DNA from 4 places in the Microcoleus sp. F4-D5 genome. Region 1 is predicted to be linked to each of the others. Evidence: riboswitches for the same ligand, from Rfam matches in the RefSeq annotation. Region 1 holds a riboswitch; each other region holds the start of a gene.
What was found. Region 1 has a riboswitch for cobalamin ahead of cobG (precorrin-3B synthase). Riboswitches for the same ligand answer to the same signal wherever they lie in the genome.

Region 1 (4,213 bases):
GCTACCCCCTCGATCCGGCGTTCCGAGTCGCCTCCCATCCGCTCGAACACGGTCATCAAACTGCTGCCAAACCCCCGCTGTGTCAACAATTGGGCAACTTTTGCTGGCGTATGTCTGTCAGCGCTCAACACCAGCAAGCGCGCGCCGGAGGACAAAGCAAGGGCGATCGACGCGATCGGGCGATTTGTCAAACTGAAAGTCTCAACTTGGGCCAGCGGCCAACCCAAACGGGCGCAAGCAAGACTAAAAGCCGATGCTGCGGGAATCACAGTCATTTCGGAAATAGGAATTTTGCGCGACAGCGTGACGCCGATGCCGTGACACATCGGATCGCCGCTGGCTAGGACGCACACAAATTGTCCCCGGCGGCGGATGATTTCATCGACTGTTGTCTGCAAAGGCGAAGCCCAAACCAATTGTTCGCGGGTGTCGTCGGTTGGTAGCATTGCTAGGTGACGGGCACCGCCGACAACGACTTGAGATCGAGAGAGTAGAGAACGGGCGATCGCACTTAATCCCGAAAGTCCGTCTTCGCCAATCCCCACCACCGAAAGCCATTTGTGCATTGAATCCTTACTGCTAATTACTACTTATCGATTCTCAAGAATAATATCGGATTTCCATTCATAATTCTTTCTTCTACTTGCCTCATTCCGAGTCTTTCTGCGACTTTAAGCGACTCAATGTTTGGGCGATCGCAGCTTGCGACAACATACTCAAAGCCAAGTTCATCAAAACAATACTCTATTATTTTGGTTGCAGCTTCAGTAGCGTAGCCTTTTTTAGTTGCTGTTGGCAGCAATGCGTAAAGTAACTGGGGCTGTTCTTCTTCAAAAAAATACCACAAACCCACAAATCCAATCACTTCTTGCTCGGTGTTGGTCTCGATAAACCACAAACCGAATTTATTTTCTTCAAACAGCTTTTTGTTTTCGGCAAGCATTTCTTCAACCTTTTGTAGCGACCAGATTTCGCCGTCGCACAGATATCTCCTCACATAGGCATCGATAAAAATTCTATGAAGCGTGTTGAGGTCGCTCTCCACAATCGGTTTCAAAACCAATCTCTGAGTTTCAAGTATCATGCGGATTATTTTTCTCAGGTTCAATAACGATCGCACCTATCAATATTAGTCCGGGACGCACGGCCGGTCATAAACCTGGTTTTTCGACAATACTTGGTTATCGCGCACAGATAAGGCAAAAAACCCGGTTTATGCAGGTTTTGCGTAAGTCTAATTAACAAACAGTGCTAAACCACCGTAATCACTGGATAGTTGTAACTTTCCTTGACTACCAAACCATCTTTCCAATAGCCGATCGAGATTTGGTTGCTTTTGGAATCAATGATTTGACCTTCAACTTTAACGGTGTAATCATTGTACCAATTGGAAATTACTACAAAATCATAATTTTTGTCGGCTGAAACAGCGATGTCTTGACTAATTAATTTTGATTCTCGAAACTCAACTAACATTTCTTGAAAAAAGATTTCTCTTCCTTGGCGGCAGTTTTCTTTGCCGCTAGTAATTGTACCATCTCCTTCAATCATCACAGTGTCATCCGAGTAGTATTTTTCCAAAGCTACTGATGTTTGGAATGTCTCAACAAGGTGATTGATCTCTGCGAGTTTGATTTGCAATTCTTCAATTGTCATAAATAAATAAATAACGCGATCGCAGGTTTTACAGCCGAAGTTAGAAGTCGCGCACTCTTAGAGTGATTTTGACTTAGATTATATATTATAAAAAATTATTCAGGAATCAGCAAGACAATCAAACGAATTTCCTCCCTAAAAGGCGAGCTCGCCCGGAGATTTGTTAAGAAACTCGATCGATCTGGCTGATGCCGATCGACTTGTGATAGATTTCTTAAACCTGAAAGCGGGAAAGTCCGGTGCAATTCCGGCGCTGTGCCGCAACTGTCAAAGTCAGAATGCCGATTTCAGGAGTTTACTTTAGATTCCCTGCGTCGCACGGGGAGGAGTTTCTTTGTTAGCTTTGAGTGAATTGCCGACTTGTCCGGGTTTATTTTACGGTTCCCGCGCCCGAGACGGAATATTATCGAGAATGCGGATTCCGGGGGGAATTTTAAACGCGCAGCAGTGTCGGACGATCGCCGATTTGGTCGATCGATACAGTACCGGTTGTTTGCAAGTAACGAATCGGGCGAATTTGCAAATCCGAGACTTGAATTCGCCAGTTTCTGATGAAGTTTGGCAAGATTTGCTGGAATTGGGATTGGCATCTCGCCGCGTTGAAGTTGACCCGATTCGCAATATTATGGCAAGTCCGACAGCAGGGATCGATCGCCAGCAGTTACTCGATACTCGCCCGCTAGTGAAAGCTTGGGATGATTACCTGCAAACGCATCCCGAATTGTCGGAACTTTCGCCTAAGTTCAGTATTGGCTTTGACGGCGGGGAAGCAGTTTCGATCCGCGATTTACGCAACGATATTGTATTAGCTGCTGAAGGGCGTTCAACCCAATCAGAAATCGTTTTTCGGCTGCATTTAAACAGCGACACACGAATTTTAATCCAAGAATCGCAATGTATTTCAGTATTAGCCGCCCTCGCTAGCGCCTATCTTGAATACACAAAAAATAAGCCTCGAATTGATGGTAAAAAACCGCGTTTGCGTCACCTGCTGGCAGATTGGGGCGCTGAAACTTATCTAGAAAAGGTACAGCATAATTTACCATTTTTATTGCAATTCACATCTTGCAAGTTTCCCAAAAACAGGCAAGATGCCTGTTCCACCAAGAGTGAATTTGCTTGTGGGGTGGGCATCTTGCCCGCCCGATCGATCGCCTCATCTGAAAAATCCCTCCCCCATCACCAACATCTCGGCATTTACCCTCAGCAACAGTCCGGTTTCTCCTACATGGGAATTGCACTGCCCCTAGGTAAGCTAGAATCAAAACAACTGCGGAATTTGGCAAATTTAGCCCAAAATCTAGCCAGCGGTACCCTGAGACTTACGCCGTGGCAAAATCTGTTGATTTCTGATATCCCCAACTCCCAGCTTTTTGAGGTAAAAGAGCAAGTTGCCGATTTGGGATTGCACTCATCCCCAACTCGCCTAGATTCGTGCTTGGTGGCTTGTGCCGGCAGCAGCGGCTGTGCGTCGGCGGCGACAGATACTCAAACTCACGCCTTAGCAATGGCGAGGGATTTAGCGCAAAAATTGACGATCGACCTGCCGATCAACATTCATTTCAGCGGTTGCCAAAAGTCTTGCGCCCAGCACCGGCCAATTGATATCACGCTGCTGGGAATTCAGATTGAGCGAGGAGACGAGATAATCGAAGGTTACAACATTTATGCGGGTAGAAAAGATTTACCCTTCGGGCGGCAAATTTTCCAGAGGGTGAGTGCGGTCGAGATGCCCGGTGCGATCGAGCTTTTGTTGAAGGTATATCAGCGGTTTCGAGAGCCTTTGGAGTCATTTGGTGAGTTTGTCGATCGGCTGGCGATCGACCAATTACAGGAGTTATTGAACACCGAAAATGGGAATTTAAACTGAAAAAAGATTCCATTGAAACTGACAAATTTTAATCATTTGTCTTTCTATATCTCTTGATAATTCTTCATTCGCGCCCTTTCCATCTTCGCGGTTTATTCAAAAAATCTATTTCACAAATCCAACAAAATTCCCATAACAGTTTTAAACAATGATTGACTACATTCGAGACGGAACAGAAATCTACATCAAATCCTTTGCCACAATTCGATCCGAAACAGATTTGTCAACCTTGCCGCCCGATTTAGAATCGGTAGCCGTGCGACTAATTCACAGTTGCGGCATGACCGATATAGTTACAGATTTAGCAGCTTCGCCCGGGGCCGCAACCTGCGGACGCCAAGCCCTCTCAGCAGGTGCGCCTATCCTGTGCGATGCCCGGATGGTGGCCGAAGGCATCACTCGCAAACGCCTTCCCGCTGACAATCAGGTGATTTGCACCCTCTGGCATTCCGAAATCCCGGAGTTGGCGCGGCAAATGGGAAATACTCGATCGGCTGCAGCTGTGGATTTGTGGCTGGACAACTTGCAGGGTGCAGTTGTGGCCATAGGCAATGCCCCGACAGCTTTGTTCCGACTGCTGGAAATGCTGGATGCCGGAGCACCCAAACCGGCTTTAATTCTGGGTTTCCCGGTAGGATTTGTCGGGGCTGCCGAATCCAAAGCCGAACTGGCAGCCAACAGTCGGGG
Region 2 (4,213 bases), on a different contig from region 1:
TCGTTTAAGGATGAATTTATTGCCTCTCTTTTAGCATCAGGTGGCAGATTAGTTCCTATTGTCTGCGACTTGTCAGCGCCGACATTTAATCCTAACGCTGCGATCGCGGATGCTGTTAGCCAAGGTGCACAAGGATTGATGCTAGCATCCCACGTAGATCGCATCGATCGCGCGATCGATCTAGCCCGTGCAAATCAAGGCAAATTAGCGCTTTACAGCAGTTCAACTCTTTACACCTTTCAAACGCTAAAAGACGGGCAAAAGGACGTTGACGGGCTTGTTTTGCCCGTTCCCTGGCATCCTGAAACTAATCCCAACAATCCATTTCCTAAAAATGCCAGTCAGCGCTGGGGAGGAGTAGTAAATTGGCGAACAGCAACGAGTTTTGACGCGACTCAAGCTGTCATCGCCGGCTTGCGTCAAAGCAATACGCGGTTCGGGTTGCAACAAGCACTCAGAAATCCGAATTTCTCGGCAGCAGGATCGAGCGAGGATGTGAAGTTTTTGCCCACGGGCGATCGGGCTAATAAGCCGATTTTAGTGCAAGTTAAACAAGGAGGAAGCACTGGCTATAACTTTGTCCCGCTGCGGTAAGCTTGTTAAGTGCGATCGCCCTCACATCTTGCACATTCTCAATCAGCCTTTCAGGGGGGACCATCCTGCCCGCCCCACCAGAAAATTCCCTCTTCGCTTCACAGGCATCTTGCCTGTTTATTCGCATGATTGAAATCTACTTTTGTCTTGAATTAGGAAAATTTTAAAGATAAACTAAAATAAGTAGATTAAAAGAGAGCGTTATATATGATCGCGCCAGTTGAAACCAAAACCTACACGGCTGAGGAATATCTAGAATTGGAAATCAATTCTCTGGATCGGCATGAATTTATCAATGGGGACATTGTTCTGATGGCTGGCGGTACACCGAATCACAATGAAATTACCACTAATTTAGTTGTTGCGCTGAAGCTGGCGTTAAAAGGGAAACCGTATCGGACTTTTGGTTCGGATCAGCGGCTGTGGATTTCCCAGCTTAATAATTATACTTACCCGGATGCGATGGTGGTAGCGCGCCCGATCGAGCTGCAATCTGGACGGACGGATACAATTACTAATCCCGTGTTTATTGCTGAGGTGCTATCTAAAGGTACTAAAGCTTATGACCGCGATGAAAAGTTTGCTGCTTATCGCAGTATTCCTAGTTTTCAAGAGTATTTATTTATCGCTCAATATCGGCTGCGGGTGGAGCAATATTCTAAAACAGATGCGAATAAGTGGATTTTTTCGGAATATAGCTGTATGGGCGATCGGTTGAGTTTAACATCTGTTGCTGTGGAAATTTCGCTGGCCAATTTGTATGAAAATATTGAGTTTGGTGAATAGGCGGACGGTTTTTTGTCAAATGTTCCAAATAGTGGTAATATTCCCGTATATCGATCGGCTCTGATGGAGAACAGCCATCAGACGTAAGGGGGAAAGTTCGGTGCGAATCCGGCGCTGTCCCGCAACTGTAAGGAGATTCTTGCTTCTCTGAGTCAGAATGCCCGCCGATTTGTTTGCAATCATGTTTTTCATCTGCGAGGTATGGATGATGGTGAGTTTATTATTTTTTTTATTATTGGATTGGGATTTTTTAACCGCAGATATCTGCCGATAAACGCAGATGAACGCTGATGTAATTTGATGGGCGTTCTAAAGCATATTGTATTTTAATGGAAATGAAAAGAAATGCGAGTGGAAGATAGTGTTTGGCAGGGTAGTTTTGGGTACTGGCAAAACTTGTTTATTCATCAGAATATTTTGTCGATCGGATATACTGCTTGGAATGGTTTTTTGCATCGAGGGCGAGGCTTGGTTGCTTGCCAAATCAATACTCCCATTAACCCCTCTGTGAATTGGAGCGTAGATACTATAAAGTACGATCTGGAATTTATTTCCGACTTGGAAGCAACCGTTTATTTGCAACAACTAGAAATAGAGGAAAACACTGTTTTAAATCTGCTCCAAATCATTGCTGGCTACGAGCCAAAGGAAGCAATTATATTTTTGTCGATCGCCAACGCTCAGATTGATATTAATTTGTTGCAAAAGTTGGCAATTTCTCCTGTTGAGTGCTATGAACAGGTATGCAAGCGCTGGGAAGAATTTCAACTCTGCCCGCAATCCTAAAACTTACTAAATTTTCCCAATGTCGCAGCCAAAATCAATCGAAATTTCCAAAGTAACTCGCTACCAAAATGCAGCGCTTAATTACTATTTGGGCCTGACAGATTCGCCCTACCTTCACTACGGTTATTGGAAAACCCTACCTGTGCCTGCTGAGGAACTCACGATCGCGCGGCTGCGCATCGCTCAGCAAGCTTACACAGATAAACTCTTGGATTTGATCCCCAAAGACATCAAAACCGTGCTGGATGTAGGATGCGGGATAGGGGGAAATGCGGCTTATTTGCTCGATCGAGGTTTTCGAGTGGAGGGACTCGCACCCGATCCGTTCCAACAACAGCGCTTTCTCAAGTGTACGGACGATCGGGCAATCTTCCACCTCACGAGGTTTGAAGACTTCAAAGCAACCCATTTCTACGATCTTATTCTCTTTAGCGAAAGTAGCCAGTATATGTCGGCTGTTGATATTGCTAAGGGTGCTGCCACTGTCCTCAATCCTGGTGGTTATGTACTGCTTGCCGATATGATGCGCTCTGATGTTAACTATACAGAGGGAATGTTTTCTAACTGTCACGTGGTGAAAGAGCTTCAGATTGCATTGATGCAAGCGGGGTTCAATGTAGTAAAAACTGAGGATATTTCGGCTCATATTTTACCGACGATTGACCTGTATGTAGATACTTTCCGCAGGTATGGACTGAACACAATGATTTATGTTGCGGATTTAATTGCGATCGCAGTTCCCCCCGTCCACAAATTCCTGCGCTGGATATTTCGTCGCTGGTTCAAGAAGCTGGTGGTTGAAGGATTGGATGCAAGTCAACTTTTTGAGCAACATCTCTGTTATGAAATGCAACTTTGGCAGTTGTCAAAATCCGATCGAGGCTGATACAAATTGTGTGAATTTCTTACTCCCTCCCCTTGATAAGGGGAGGGTTGGGGTGGGGTAAAAGTTTACGACTCCTGCAAGGATTTCTATACAATAGAAATCGGTAATCGGTAATCGGTAATTGGAGGCATAGCCTCCGGGTATTTATTCCCAGGCAGAGCCTGGGAACAAGGCTAAATAAAAAATAACAAATAACAAATAACAAATATGTCTGAATGGATTCTCGAATTCGCTGGCATTTCCTACTCCTATCCCTGCGGTTCGCGAGTGGCTATTCAGGGTTTAAATCTCAAAGTACCCGCTGGGAAACGCTGCGGGCTAATCGGTCAAAACGGCTGCGGCAAAACCACCTTTTTTTTGTTAGCAAATGGCTTGTATCAACCGCAACAGGGAATTATTAGCTGGCACGGTGAACCCTTGCGCTACGATCGCAAATCTTTGACGAAACTGCGCCAACAAATCGGACTCGTCTTTCAAAACCCCGAACATCAATTAGTAGCTTCGACGGTAGAAGAAGATATCTCCTACGGATTGTACAATTTAGGCTTAAAAGAATCCGAAATTGCTCAACAGGTACAGCAGGCGATCGACCAATTCGATCTAAGCGAACTCGCCCGCGAACCAATTCACAATCTCAGTTTAGGGCAGAAAAAGCGGGTGTCGATCGCCGATATCATGGTTCTCAAGCCCAAACTGCTGCTGCTAGATGAACCTACCGCCTATCTCGATCCGCGTCACACCCGACAACTTATCGGTTTACTCCAACAAATTCACAGCGCCGGAACCACCATTCTGTTAGCAAGTCACGACCTCGATTTCATCTACCGCTGGGCTGATTGGGTGTTTGTAATGGATCGAGGAAAATTGATTTTAGAAGGAACACCGGAAACCGTTTTTGCTCAGCGGGATGTCTTGGAACAATTGCAGCTTGGGGTACCGCTGGCGATCGAGCTGATGGAGCAAATAAGGGCGATCGTTGAGAGAGATGATAACTCAAAAATTCACACTTTTGAGCTGTTGCAACAAGAGATTTTACAAGCGCGGCGGCTGCTTTAAAGATTAAGCAGTTGTGCGATCTGGCCGGACAGGAACTTCATAGTGCAACTCTGCGAAGGCATCTCCATAAACCTTCGCGGATAAAAGTCTTAGCGGGGGTGTTGC
Region 3 (4,213 bases), on a different contig from region 1:
ATCTACCTTACCTAGAGGAATATAGCGATATCGTTCAGTGTTGTAGTCGGCTGTGAACACATATTTTTGGGTTTCGGTAACTAACATATCTCCGTTCGTCTGAACGTCGATTGTGACGTTGATGTTATCCCAGTAAAACGGTAGTTGTTGGGCTGCTGCATGAGTGACTGTGACCATAAATACGGTCAAGGAGGTCATTAAGAAATAAAGTATTTTTTTGAAGTGCCGTTTGTTCATAATGTAATTTCCCTACATAACAGCTATTGATGACAATTATTCAATAGGTTTATTGTAAGGTCAATTCATAAAAATCATTACTTTAGTTCATAAAAGTCATATTGATAAAATGAAGATTGGGATGGTTTGCTTCTAGCTTGGAAGGGCTAGAAGCCCATCTCACAATTCATTTAGAATTGCTAAGGTGGTGCACCTCTAATTTTGACAGTCCTGTTTCTTGAAACCATGAGTGGGGTGGGCTTCTAGCCCGCCCCAAAGTTTAATTAGATTAAAATACAACACCTAACAAAGTTAAAACTGTACACCCAAACACGGCTTCCAAGGTATATCTTCGCGAAGGTTTGTAAGGGTAAGAATTCCAAACGCGCAGTTCTCCATTAAAGCCGCGCGACGCTAAACTCAGCGAGACTTGACGGTAGTTTTCCAAAGTTCGCTGAAGCAATTGCCCGATTAAAATACCTAAACTGTGCATTCCCAGCTTCCAAGTGCGGTAGCCGCAGCGCGAGTTTTGAGCAATCCAAAGTTCATCGGCGATCGCCAATAAGCTAAAAATAAACCGATACATTAGTAATAGCAGTTCTGTGACTAACTCTGGACAGCGTAATTGTCTGAGAATTTGCAAGATTTCGGTAAATGGCACCGTCAAGAGGATGAAATACATACAGCTTGTCGATGCGAAGGCGCGGGCAAACAGCAAGCTCACTTGGTATATCCCAGAGCGGCTCACATAGAGATAAAAAGTGCCGGTGCTAATGCCCCAACCTTGCCAAATATCCCACCCAATTGCCGGGATACGATCGCCCGCAACCGCACCCATCGCCAAAGCAGGCAAACTTGTCAGCAAAAACATCAATGGTAGCGACAGCAACCGCAAATACAGTTTCCCCGGAATACCCGCATAGACGACGATCCAGACGGCCAACCAAAGGGCGATCGACAATTGGACGATCGCCCCAGAAACTAGAGACAGAATTAAAAGGGCGATCGCAAAGGATAACTTGTGAGATGGCGGCAACCCCCGCAAGCGATTTGTATAAGCCAGACTATCAATCTGATGGTTCATTCCAAAGTCTTTCAGTCCGCGCAGGCGGACTTTGTATGTGTAGAAGCGAATTCTATTCGCCGTTTATTCGCCATTTATTCCGACGGCGATTCATCATCAGATTTATGAGATTCCGTGCGCCCCTTGTACAGCCCGATCGCGTAGCCAATTACGCCAGCCCCTAGCGCCGCTTGAGTCGCAAACAGCAAACTTTCAATTTCTCCGCTAGCAGGCTCAAAAAAGTGGTTAAACCAAGGTTGATAGTCCGGTTGAATTTCCGCAATCGCTTTCTCAGCTTCCCCATCCGCTCCGCCGTATTCACCCCGGACAAAAACTAGGGGAATAACGGCAAGCGCGATGACAGCAATTACCAACATCCAATTTTGTTGTGAAGTAGCTTGCTGATTTCTTGTGTTTTTTTGACTCACGGCTTATGACTCCTGTCTCAATAATTTCAAAGTTTCCAACTCCTGCTTCCCGTAAGAATGCAGCCAATTCCAGACTAATACAGTCAGCAATCCCTCACTGATTGCTAGGGGTACTTGAGTGATAGCAAAGATGCCAACAAACTTGAGAAACGAAGCCATAAAACCGCCGCTTGCTGCCGGAAAAGCTAACGCTAATTGAATCGAAGTCACCACATAAGTCAGTAAATCTGCCAAAGCCGCCGCACAAAAAATTGCCGCCCGCTGGTTGCCAGTTCGCAACAGCAATTGATAGATAAAATACGCGGCAAACGGGCCGACAATCGCCATCGAAAACATATTCGCTCCCAGCGTTGTCAAGCCACCGTGCGCTAACAGTAACGTTTGAAACAACAGGACTAAAGCCCCCAGTACCGCCATCACCGAAGGGCCGAACAAAATTGCACCCAAACCCGTACCCGTCGGGTGAGAACAACTGCCCGTTACCGAGGGAATTTTTAAAGCAGAAAGCACAAAAGTAAACGCACCCGCCAAAGCAAGCAATAGTTTAAGTTCCGGGTGTTCTTTTGTAATGCGAGCAATCGATCGCAAACCTACTGCAAAAAAAGGCAACGCCACCATCCACCAAAACGCAGCCCACTGCACCGGCAAAAAACCTTCCGAAATGTGCATAGCTGCGGCGGGCGTTGCCGATCCCAGGACAATATAACAACTCAAGCCAGCCATCAATCCCAAGCTGACCAATTTCCGATTTCTGGCCTTCACGCTGAACCTCGCAGATGAGACTATGTAAATTAACACATCGGCGGGCATCCTGACTCAGAAAGCGACATGACTCTCATTACAGTTGCGGGACAGCGCCGGACTTGCACCGAACTTTCCCCGTTTCCTCTAACGGCTGCTCCCCATTAGAACCGACTGGTTAGACATAGTTTAGTCGATCGCGTAAGTCTCAGCAAATATTTTACAAAAATTCATTCAGATTAACTCTGTCAAAATTACCTATCATATTTTCTTCTTTTCCTTCGCGTCTTCGCGATTCGTTCAATCAATACTATCGCCAAACAAATCAACGGTATAATATTAATGAGTTTTGAGGAAAGCCGCAATGTTACAGTACAACTTGCCCAGGCACTGGCCCTCAGCCGATGAACTACCAGACTCTGATGAAACGCCTGTGGATAACGAACTGCAAGAACTAATACCGGGGTTGTTAAAAGCAATATTGCTGATACTTTGGGCAGAACGCATGGACTGGTTTTTTGGCATAGATATGGGTATCTATTATCACCCCGATCAACCTGCCATTGTGCCAGATGCTTTCTTGAGTTTAGGTGTAGAAAGGTTTTACGATGAAGAATTGCGTCCCAGTTACGTGCTGTGGGATGAAAATGTTTTGCCGACTTTTGTGCTGGAAGTAGTTTCCCCAACTTATCGCAAGGAATACAGCACAAAGTTGGAGGAATATCAAGCTTTAGGCGTACTTTATTACGTGATTTATTCTTCCCGCCGCCGCCGTAAACCCCGTTTGGAAGTACACAAGTTAGTCAATGGGAAGTACGAGTTGCAGCCAGGAAATCCAGTTTGGATGCCAGAAATTGGTTTGGGGATTGGTTGTGAAAGGGGAAGTTATTCTGGGGTGACAAGGGAGTGGTTGTATTGGTATGATGCCGGTGGAAAACGTTATCTGACTCCTGAAGAACAGGTGAAAGAATCAGCGCAGCGCGCCCAACAGGAATCGCAGCGCGCCCAACAGGAATCGCAGCGCGCCCAACAGGAAGCCCAGCGCGCCCAACAGGAATCGCAGCGCGCCGATCGATTGGCCCAACGTTCCGATCGACTAGCTCAGCGACTGCGGGAGTTGGGGATAGATCCTGATAATCTAAGCTGATGGCAATCAAGAGCACCAGACTGACGGACTCTAGACGCTGAGAAACCGAGTTTTTAAACCGAGATCGATCGTCCTCAACGAAAAATTTTCTGGAAAAAACCCGGTTGCCGCATCCAGGAATATGTGAATATTTATCGCAAAACTCAGGAAAAATGCAGCTAGATGTGGAAAAAACAGAGAGTTTGACGGAAAACATTGAGATGCAGCTCGAAAAAATGACAATCAGCAGAGGTTATTAAACAATGGTCATGGATCTGCGTTATTACGATGTCATCGGCTTTGGTGATGAAGTTCCAGGAGTTCTCGCTGTTATCTCGGCGGCCAGAGAATATCGTCGCCGCACAAAGCGTTATCCGCGAGTTCTGCTGATGTCTAAAGGAAGCTTGCAAGAAGGAATTGGCGGGCATTTGGTAAGAGGCGGCCTTGCTTATTTAGATAGAAGCCAGATTAGTGAAGAACTTCAAAAATCTTTAAATTTAGATATCTTTGGTTCACCGGCGGCAATCTATAAAGAGTTCCTGCAAAAATCCGGTGTCAGCGCAATTGCACTTGACCCCCGCAAAGCCAGTGCAGCGCTGAAAGAAATGCTGTTACAAGCTGGAGTCGATATCCTCAGCA
Region 4 (4,213 bases), on a different contig from region 1:
CGACATTCAAAATGCCTTTTGTACGAAAGATATTCGGCCCTTGAGTTCGCAACAATTCCTCAATCCAATCGCTAAATTTGTTGCCGTCAATAGCACCGGATTCTACTATTGCTACCGAAGTAACAGTTTCGTCGTGTTCGTGATCGTGCTCGCCCAAAAAGTCGGGCTCGATTTCTAATGCCCGGTTCAAATCAAATGCTTTGACGCCCAACAAAGCATCCATTTGTAATTCAGCGTTGCGGGTGCGGTGAATTTTTGCCATTGCATTCATGGCGCGAATTCGCTTTTCTAATTCTGCCAATTCTTCCTCAGTCACTAAATCAGTTTTGTTGAGCAAAACTACATCGGCAAATGCAATTTGTTCTTGAGCTTCGTCTGCGTCCCAGTGCTGCCAGATGTGCTTGGCATCGACTACGGTGACAACTGCGTCTAGCAGCAATTTTTCCCGCATATCTTCGTCTACAAAAAAGGTTTGAATTACGGGTGCGGGGTCGGCTAAACCTGTTGTTTCGATGACTATGTGGTCGAATTTGTCTCGCCGCTTCATCAAGTTGCCGATAATCCGAATTAAATCGCCTCGGACTGTACAGCAAATGCAGCCGTTGTTCATCTCGAAAATTTCTTCGTCGGCATCAATTATCAGTTGGTTGTCGATGCCTACTTCGCCGAATTCGTTGACGATGACTGCAACTTTTTTGCCGTGTTCCTGTGTTAAAATGCGGTTCAGTAGCGTAGTTTTGCCTGCGCCGAGATAACCCGTGAGAACGGTAACAGGAACTGATTCGATCGCCCCAGCAGTCACCATACTTGACCTCGATTATTGTACAATGATAACCATTATCGCTATTTTATACCAAACTTGCTGGCAGCGGTCACAATATTAAATAATGTTAATAAATTGTTCGTGAGAGCTTGGAGGAGCGAGTTTGCCAATAATATTTGCTGCAATTCAAAATATCCATCAACCCGCCCCTCTCAGATGACAATTAGTTGTTAATTATAGCTGCAATTCGATCGCGTTCTAGCTCTCGACCGATCAGCACTAATTTGGTTTGGCGGAGTTCAGAAGGTTGCCAAGGACGATCGTAAAAATATTCTATGCGCGAGCCCACACCTTGCAACACCATCCTCATCGGTTTCTTGGGAACCGCCACAAACCCTTTAATCCGATAAATTTCCTCCTGCTGCATCAAGGATTGCAGTTTTTTGACCAAAGCTTCAGGTTCAAATTCGCGATCGGCAATAAAGTAAGTCGAGTTAATATCATCATCGTGTTCGTGTTCCTCCTCAGTATCGTGGTGACTCGGGCGAGACTCCAAATCATCCTCAACCGCCGCATTAAATCCCATGAGCACATCAGGGTTAATTTCGCCACCTTTGCAAGGCACAATTTTTACACTCGGACGCAACTCTTGCTGCAACCAGCTTTGGACTTTCTGGTGAGTTTCTGCATCTACGCGATCGACCTTCGTTAAAAGTACCATATCGGCACAGGCTAACTGGTCTTCAAACAATTCCTCGATCGGAGTTTCGTGATCTAAACTAGAATCAGCCTGCTGCTGTGCCATCAAAGCATCGATATCACCGACAAAAGAACCGCTAGCAATAGCTTCGCAATCGACAACAGCAACCACACCGTCTACAGTAGCACCCGTGCGAATTTCCGGCCAGCGAAAAGCTTGAATCAAAGGTTTAGGAAGTGCGAGGCCAGAAGTCTCAATTAAGATACAATCAATTTGTTCTCTGCGCTTCAACAATTCCTGCATAGTCGGCAAGAATTCCTCTTGAACAGTGCAGCAAAGACAACCATTTGTTAGTTCAACAATCTTGCTGTTAACATTTTCTTCTTCGTCGCAAACTTGGCAATCGCGCAGCAATTCTCCGTCAATTCCGATTTCGCCAAATTCGTTAACCAGAACAGCAATGCGGCGACCTTGATTATTTTGCAATAAGTGGCGAATTAAGGTAGTTTTGCCGCTACCGAGAAAACCAGTGATGACAGTAACAGGAATTTTGTGCATTGATAATTTAGTTGTTGTAGTGTGATTGAATATCTTTCAATTTTGGGTCAGTCAATTGCTGACAGGAAACTCGTTAAACCGACAGTCCGGCAGGGGTTTAAACCCCTGCCTCAAAGCGAAAGTCCTCTCAAGAGGACTAATGAGTTTAAAATTTTTATTCTCAGTCCTCTTTAGAGGACTTTCGCTATTAGCCAGGGACTTAAGTCCCTGGCAGATTGGTGGCTTTAGTTATCCCCGATGGGCAAAGCCTGGAAGGAAAGAGCTTAACTTCCCAGCGGCGGAATCTTTGCTAAAACACCTTTTTTCAGAGCTTGAGGACGCTCAGACCAAGGCAACAAACCGTCTGGTTTAGCATAGTATTGACCCGCGCATTCGAGTACAGCCTCGACGCTTTCCGACTCATTTGCTGGTAAATCGCCAAACAGATAAGTGTACTTTCCAACAGCAGCAAAAGACACCGCACAAGAGTGACTGCAAGCACTCATGCACTCAACCTCTTGAATCTCAAATTTATCCGAAAACTCCCAATCTTTAGCGAGTTGCGACAAATTTTCCATGAATTGTTGACCGCCGCTTTTGCCTTCTCGCTTGCCGTTTTTCCAAACACTAGCGCAAGCAGTGCAAACAAATAGACTGTGCTTGGTGCGTACAGCCGTGTTAATTCCATCCATCATCCGTACCTCGCAGATGCGTTCAAAAGTGAGTTAGATATCGGCGGGCATTCTGACTTTAGAAACCACAAGGGTTTCATTACAGTTGCGGGACAGCGCCGGACTTGCACCGAACTTTCCCCGTTTCCTCTAACGGCTGCTCCCCGCTAGAACCGATCGCGAAATCACATCATACCGCACTTGCCGCCTTTTTGGAAAAAAGTTATGTTGGTAATGTCGATTCATCAAAAAAAAATAACTCTTTGTGGAACAGGCATCTTGCCTGTTGCTGACAGGATAGAAACCCATCCCAAAAAACATAACTCTTTGTGGAACAGGCATCTTGCCTGTTCCTGACAGGATATAACCCCACAAAAAAAATAACTCTTTGTGGAACAGGCATCTTGCCTGTTGCTGACAGGATAGAAACCCATCCCAAAAAACATAACTTTTTGTGGAACAGGCAAGATGCCTGTTAATGACGGGCTAGAATCCCCTCCCACAATAAAATTACTACAAACTATATGAACGCATTCTCCGATTTTTCCACTCAGGGCTATCAGATTGAAAAAGAACTCGGACACAACAGTCTCGGCGGCCGAGTTACATACTTAGCGAAAAATACAAATACTCAAAAATTAGTTGTAATTAAGCAATTTCAATTTGCCCAATTAGGTGCTAGCTGGGCAGAATACGAAGCTTACGAACAAGAAATTAAAGTTTTGCAAAAACTGGATTTCCCGGGCATTCCCCGCTATCTCGATTCTTTTCAAACTGACAGCGGTTTCTGCATGGTGCAGGAATACAAAAATGCCGAATCTGCTGTCGCGCGGACTTTTTCGCCGCCGGATATCAAGCAAATTGCGATCGCCACTTTAGAAATTTTAGTTGACCTGCAAGCTCAGAAACCGCCGATAATTCACCGCGACATCAAGCCAGAAAACTTGTTAATAGATGACGAACTCAATGTTTATTTAGTAGACTTCGGTTTTGCGCGGCTAGGAGGTGGAAATATCGCGGCTAGCAGCGTCGTCAAAGGCACGATGGGATTCATGCCGCCGGAACAAATGTTTAACCGAGAATTAACCAAAGCCTCGGATCTTTACGGCTTGGGGATAACGCTGATTTGCTTGTTAACTGGTACGAAATCTGCGGATGTCGGCAACTTGATCGATGCTAATTATAGCATTCATTATCGGCATTTAGTACCGCCGTTGCAGCAGGGTTGGATGAACTGGCTGGAAAGGATGGTAGCACCGAGACTGCAAGACCGATACAAGTCAGCGGCTGATGCTTTAGCCGTTCTGCAATCTCTCGATGTTACCCGCTTGCCGAAAGTCAGAAGTAATCGCGATCGCCTGGAATTAACCGCTACAGAATTGGGAGAAACAATAAAAGAAATAATCGAAATTAGCAACCCAATTCCAGATACAATGCTTGCGGGCAGATGGGAAGTTGCCGCCCATCCGAACGACCCGCCACACACACCTTACGACCACCATTGGATCTCGTTTGAGCCGCAGAAATTTGATAGCAATAATG

Region 2: another riboswitch for cobalamin. It lies ahead of QUA80_RS04570 (hypothetical protein); the one in region 1 lies ahead of cobG (precorrin-3B synthase).
Region 3: another riboswitch for cobalamin. It lies ahead of QUA80_RS04605 (energy-coupling factor ABC transporter permease); the one in region 1 lies ahead of cobG (precorrin-3B synthase).
Region 4: another riboswitch for cobalamin. It lies ahead of QUA80_RS07275 (DUF1636 domain-containing protein); the one in region 1 lies ahead of cobG (precorrin-3B synthase).

What each region holds. Positions count from the first base shown of each region.
Region 1 covers NZ_JAUBSX010000079.1:29,034-33,246, forward strand. Annotated here, with positions in the region: gene cbiE (precorrin-6y C5,15-methyltransferase (decarboxylating) subunit CbiE) at 1-566, opposite strand, end outside; gene QUA80_RS27080 (GNAT family N-acetyltransferase) at 587-1,084, opposite strand; gene QUA80_RS27085 (hypothetical protein) at 1,252-1,656, opposite strand; adenosylcobalamin-variant (AdoCbl-variant) riboswitch at 1,869-1,948, shown strand; gene cobG (precorrin-3B synthase) at 1,991-3,526, shown strand; gene QUA80_RS27095 (precorrin-8X methylmutase) at 3,675-4,213, shown strand, end outside.
Region 2 covers NZ_JAUBSX010000006.1:32,804-37,016, reverse strand. Annotated here, with positions in the region: gene QUA80_RS04580 (ABC transporter substrate-binding protein) at 1-594, shown strand, start outside; gene QUA80_RS04575 (Uma2 family endonuclease) at 802-1,380, shown strand; cobalamin riboswitch at 1,419-1,563, shown strand; gene QUA80_RS04570 (hypothetical protein) at 1,726-2,166, shown strand; gene QUA80_RS04565 (methyltransferase domain-containing protein) at 2,186-3,052, shown strand; gene QUA80_RS04560 (ABC transporter ATP-binding protein) at 3,260-4,108, shown strand; gene QUA80_RS04555 (dihydrofolate reductase family protein) at 4,112-4,213, opposite strand, start outside.
Region 3 covers NZ_JAUBSX010000006.1:40,462-44,674, forward strand. Annotated here, with positions in the region: gene QUA80_RS04590 (DUF2207 domain-containing protein) at 1-237, opposite strand, end outside; gene cbiQ (cobalt ECF transporter T component CbiQ) at 506-1,300, opposite strand; gene QUA80_RS04600 (energy-coupling factor ABC transporter substrate-binding protein) at 1,375-1,707, opposite strand; gene QUA80_RS04605 (energy-coupling factor ABC transporter permease) at 1,711-2,430, opposite strand; cobalamin riboswitch at 2,492-2,638, opposite strand; gene QUA80_RS04610 (Uma2 family endonuclease) at 2,813-3,595, shown strand; gene QUA80_RS04615 (FAD-dependent oxidoreductase) at 3,838-4,213, shown strand, end outside.
Region 4 covers NZ_JAUBSX010000010.1:53,872-58,084, forward strand. Annotated here, with positions in the region: gene QUA80_RS07265 (GTP-binding protein) at 1-805, opposite strand, end outside; gene cobW (cobalamin biosynthesis protein CobW) at 987-2,021, opposite strand; gene QUA80_RS07275 (DUF1636 domain-containing protein) at 2,285-2,695, opposite strand; cobalamin riboswitch at 2,718-2,864, opposite strand; gene QUA80_RS07280 (serine/threonine-protein kinase) at 3,196-4,213, shown strand, end outside.